One region of the Mycobacterium sp. 050128 genome, then DNA from elsewhere that is predicted to be linked to it. Evidence: riboswitches for the same ligand, from Rfam matches in the RefSeq annotation. Region 1 holds a riboswitch; the other holds the start of a gene.

Region 1 (2,199 bases):
GATCGATGACGGGCAAGCCGGCGCGGATGCTGCGGACGGCTTGGACCGACGAGTGGGAGCGGCCCGAAAACCCGGCTCCGCTCGGCATGCCGCTGCAGACCAACCTCGTCACCGAACCACAACTGCGCATCAACCAAGCGGCCGCCCATCCCGGCGCCAAGGCACGTGAGCTGGCAACCTATTTCGTCGGCCAGGTGGTCGGTTCGCTCGACCGCGTCCGGCCAACACGTGCGGTTGTGCTCGACATGATCGAGGAGTTCGCCGACACCATCGGACGGCTGGAAGACTTAGCTGACAACTGACTGTCGGGGCGCGTTCGGATGGGTGTGAACCATGCCACAGCGCGGTGTTTGACCAGGTCAGCGGCGTCAAAGCTGATCGAAAGCTGTGAAGCGGCGTAATAAACCCATAAAGTTGCGCGACACGGCTTAGATCACATTGACCGGGGCGGGTGCCTCGTGGAGTATTTACGGCAGCACCTCGTTAGGTGAGGCGGCTACACGAACACAGGCCACTGACCCCGAACGTCGAAAGACGCCCCGGGTCAGGACAGCTCCTCCCGGCTTAAGGGTTGAGTCCAAGTGGCTTCCGGAGTTCCGGACACGTCGTGTGGTGCCAAAGCTCTGACGAGAGGGGTGCGGATTTCCGGCGGTCGCCGGATTCTGAACTCCTTTTGGTGCGCGCAGATAGGCGCGGGTAACCGCACGCGTCGTGGCCGTAGAGGAGGTGAGGGACGTATGAGTTCCAGTGGCAGTCCGGATGGATATCCAGGACAAGCTCCGTCCCAATCCGACCTCCGGCCCGACGCCTCGAGCTAGCGAATCAACTTAGCGCTCAAGCGTTCTCGGATCGGAACCCGGACGGGTCGGGACACATCAGTCCAGTCAGAACCCGTTTGCAATTCCGTTAGGAGACGATCATGACCGCAGTACTCTTCGACGAAGTAGTTGCCGTAGCGCCCGTCCGCAACCTGCGGGTGGTGCGCGACACCACGCCCACGCGGGCCCCCGCGCCCAGGAAGGCCCCTTCCGCCGAGGCCGGATACTTCGGCGCCGGCGACCCGCTGGTGACCGGTGCCGCCCGCCTGCTGAGCGTCCCCGTCCGTCACCTCTACGCGGCGCTGTGGCGCGTCGGGGTCATCGAGGTTCGCTGACGACGGATGTGGCCCGGCTGATGGCTCCAAGGGGCTAGTCGACCGCAGAAACGATGTGCGGCCAGCTAGCCCCTTGGAGCCGGCAGTGATGGATTTGCGGTGGTCCGTAGAATCTTGTGCACGGCGTCGATCCGGATATCACCGGGGAGCCTTCGGAAGAACAGCCCGCTCCACGATCGGGGCAGCCCAGTAGAACCGAACGGGTAGGCCCGTCACAGCCCGAATCGAGCGGCCGCGCGTGAGCGCGGCAAGCGGGGTGGTACCGCGGTGCTCGCGCAGACTGCGCGACCTCGTCCCCGGCCTGACCGTAGGCACGCAGGAGACGACGCGCACCGTGACCGACTCAATCACCGGCGAAGCCGGCGCCAGGGCTTATCCGAAGCTCGCCGGGGGAGCCCCCGACTTCCCGGCGCTGGAACTCGAAGTCCTCGACTCCTGGACCCGCGACGACACCTTTCGGGCCAGCATCTCGCAGCGCGACGGCGCCGAAGAATACGTGTTCTACGACGGCCCGCCGTTCGCCAACGGGCTGCCGCACTACGGGCACCTGCTGACCGGGTATGTGAAAGACATCGTCCCGCGCTACCGCACCATGCGCGGCTACAAGGTGGACCGCCGCTTCGGCTGGGACACCCACGGGCTGCCCGCCGAACTCGAAGTCGAACGCCAGCTGGGCATCACCGACAAGTCCCAAATCGACGACATGGGCATCGCCGCGTTCAACGAGGCCTGCCGGGAATCGGTGTTGCGCTACACCGCCGAGTGGCAGGCCTACGTCACCCGCCAGGCGCGCTGGGTCGACTTCGACAACGACTACAAGACGCTCGACCTGCCCTACATGGAGTCGGTGATCTGGGCGTTCAAACAGCTGTGGGACAAGCGCCTGGCCTACGAGGGCTACCGGGTGCTGCCGTACTGCTGGCGCGACGAAACCCCGTTGTCCAACCACGAATTGCGGATGGATGACGACGTCTATCAAAGCCGCCAGGACCCGGCCGTGACGGTCGGTTTCCGGGTAGCAGCCGGTGGTGCCCCGAAAGGATTAG
Region 2 (2,199 bases), on a different contig from region 1:
CTCGGATGCACCATTAGCACCATCGGGATCATCACCACGTTCACCGCGATGAGCAGGAACATCAGCCCTTCCCAGCGCCGAAACGAGCCGCCGGCGACCACGGCGAACAACAGGACCGCGGCGGCAGGGATCGCGACGATCTTCGGACAGCCCAAGAATCCCAACGCCAGTGCGACACCGATGAATTCGGTGACGATCGTCAGAGTGTTCAGGACGAGCAGATCACCGACGCTGAATGCGCCCCAGAACTTTCCGAACCGCTCGAAGATCAGGCGTGCGTGACCGACTCGGGCGACCGCACCCAAGCGCAGCACCATCTCCTGGTTCACGTACAGCACCGGAATGAGCAAGGCCAGCGTCCACAACAGACTCATCCCGTAGTCCTGGCCGGCTTGCGCGTACGTCGCGACGCCACCGGCGTCGTTGTCGCCCACCATGACGATCAATCCGGGCCCGGTGATCACCAGCAGGGTACGTAACCGCCGCCACCGGCCGCCCAGCGCGCCGGCGTCGTCGCGCTTGATACGGCCGAAGGCTCCGACGATGTCGCCGGTGTGCGCGGAATCCAACGCGGCCTGCGCGGCCGGCGAATGGGTGGAAGTCAACGTCATGTCGTTCTCGCTATCTCGGAGTCGGGCTACACAAGTCGGGTGTTCAACGCGCCCCAGCGGCGGGCTACCAACCCCCCGCCCGCCGCTGGGGACCGCTGGCGGACCGAATCACCGGTGGTTTCCCCCACCGCCCGGTGACTGTCCGCCCGGCGCGGACGAGAGCACGGCGACGGGCGTCAGCGACACATACAGGTTCGCCCGCTCTTCGGGCGTCGGGATGTGCATGGCGCACAACCTGTTTGTCAGCAGCCGACCCGCACGCAGCATCGACCGTCCGTGCAACCTTCCAAGGCCGCGAATACGTTGGGCAACAACAAAAGTCATGGGTTTCCCCCTGTCGGAAGCCCGATCAGTTCGTCGGCACGCCAAATACAACCTGGCCTTCGCCGCCGTCAATACGGTTGCAGGACAGCCAAATTGAGCTGGGTCAGCAGAAAGAAATGCCGGAACCGGATCGGTTCAAGATGGATTTCGGATAGCAACTATCGCCGGGACTCATCTCGCCCTCACCTCCTCACGGCCATGACACGCGCGGGTGTCCACGTTTCACACGCGGGAGAGGTACGAATGCCGGGCCATCAGCCCGCCGGCCGCACCCCTCTCGTCGGAGCTTCGGCACTGCACGGCGTATCTGGATCGACCGATGGTCGCGACCCGCTGCGCCCGGCTTCGCCGCGCTTGCGATCGCTCCTCGTCCAGAAGCCACTTGGGCTCAACCCTTGTGTCCGGGAAGAGCTGTCCTGACCCGGGGCGTCTCTCGACGTTCGGGGTCAGTGGCCTGTGTCCGTGCAGACGCCTCACCTACCGAGGTGCTTGCCCAACCATGCTGGCACTGCCACCCGCTGCTCGTCAAACTCCTTTTGTCACAATTGCGATCCTCCGTGTTCTGGGTCACACCTCGGAGCCTGCGGTCACCGCCCGGTGAAAGTCGCCGAGGCATACCCTCTACGGCATGGCCACAACCTTGCAAGACCCTCGCGTCGAGAGCGTGCTCGACCGGATGTACACAGAGACGAAGGACCAGATGTCACTGCTGCGTGAGCGCCATGGTCAGCTCGAGCGCCCGATGACCACCGCAGAACGCACCGAGGCGATGAGCGAGTTCTACATCCCGGTGACGCCGGACGCCGGCCGGCTGCTGTACGCACTGGTTCGGGCGACCCGTCCGACGACGGTAGTCGAGTTCGGAATGTCGTTCGGTATCTCGGCCATTCATCTCGCGGCGGCCGTCCGCGACAACGGCGCGGGGCGCGTGGTGACCACGGAGCTCAGCGCGAGCAAGATTGCCGCCGCGAGGAGGACGTTCGCCGAGACCGGCTTGGACGACGTGATCACGATTCTCGAAGGCGATGCGCTGACCACGTTGGAGGGCCAGGCCGGGCCGGTCGAATTCGTCTTGCTGGACGGGTGGAAGGATCTCTATCTTCCGGTGATCAAATTGCTCGAACCCCGGCTTACCACAGGCGCATTGGTGGTCGCCGACAACGCCAGCGCGCCCGACATGGCGCCGTATCTAGATCGGGTGCGCGATCCCGCCAACGGCTACACCAGCTTCAATTTCCTGGTCCGGGAAAGCGACAGCATGGAA

Evidence for each region. A riboswitch is a leader RNA that binds a small molecule or an ion and turns the genes downstream of it on or off. The one in region 1 is predicted to bind magnesium.
Region 2: it holds a riboswitch for magnesium, as region 1 does, so the genes downstream of both, SKC41_RS06235 (hypothetical protein) here and SKC41_RS20555 (Rv1535 family protein) in region 1, are expected to answer to the same signal.

Annotation. Positions count from the first base shown of each region.
Region 1 is NZ_JAZGLW010000002.1:693,486-695,684, reverse strand. Features, by position in the region: gene SKC41_RS20560 (NAD(P)H-dependent flavin oxidoreductase) at 1-302, shown strand, start outside; M-box (ykoK) riboswitch at 473-642, shown strand; gene SKC41_RS20555 (Rv1535 family protein) at 920-1,153, shown strand; gene ileS (isoleucine--tRNA ligase) at 1,500-2,199, shown strand, end outside.
Region 2 is NZ_JAZGLW010000001.1:1,285,175-1,287,373, forward strand. Features, by position in the region: gene SKC41_RS06230 (NRAMP family divalent metal transporter) at 1-611, opposite strand, end outside; gene SKC41_RS06235 (hypothetical protein) at 720-935, opposite strand; M-box (ykoK) riboswitch at 1,201-1,427, opposite strand; gene SKC41_RS06240 (O-methyltransferase) at 1,564-2,199, shown strand, end outside.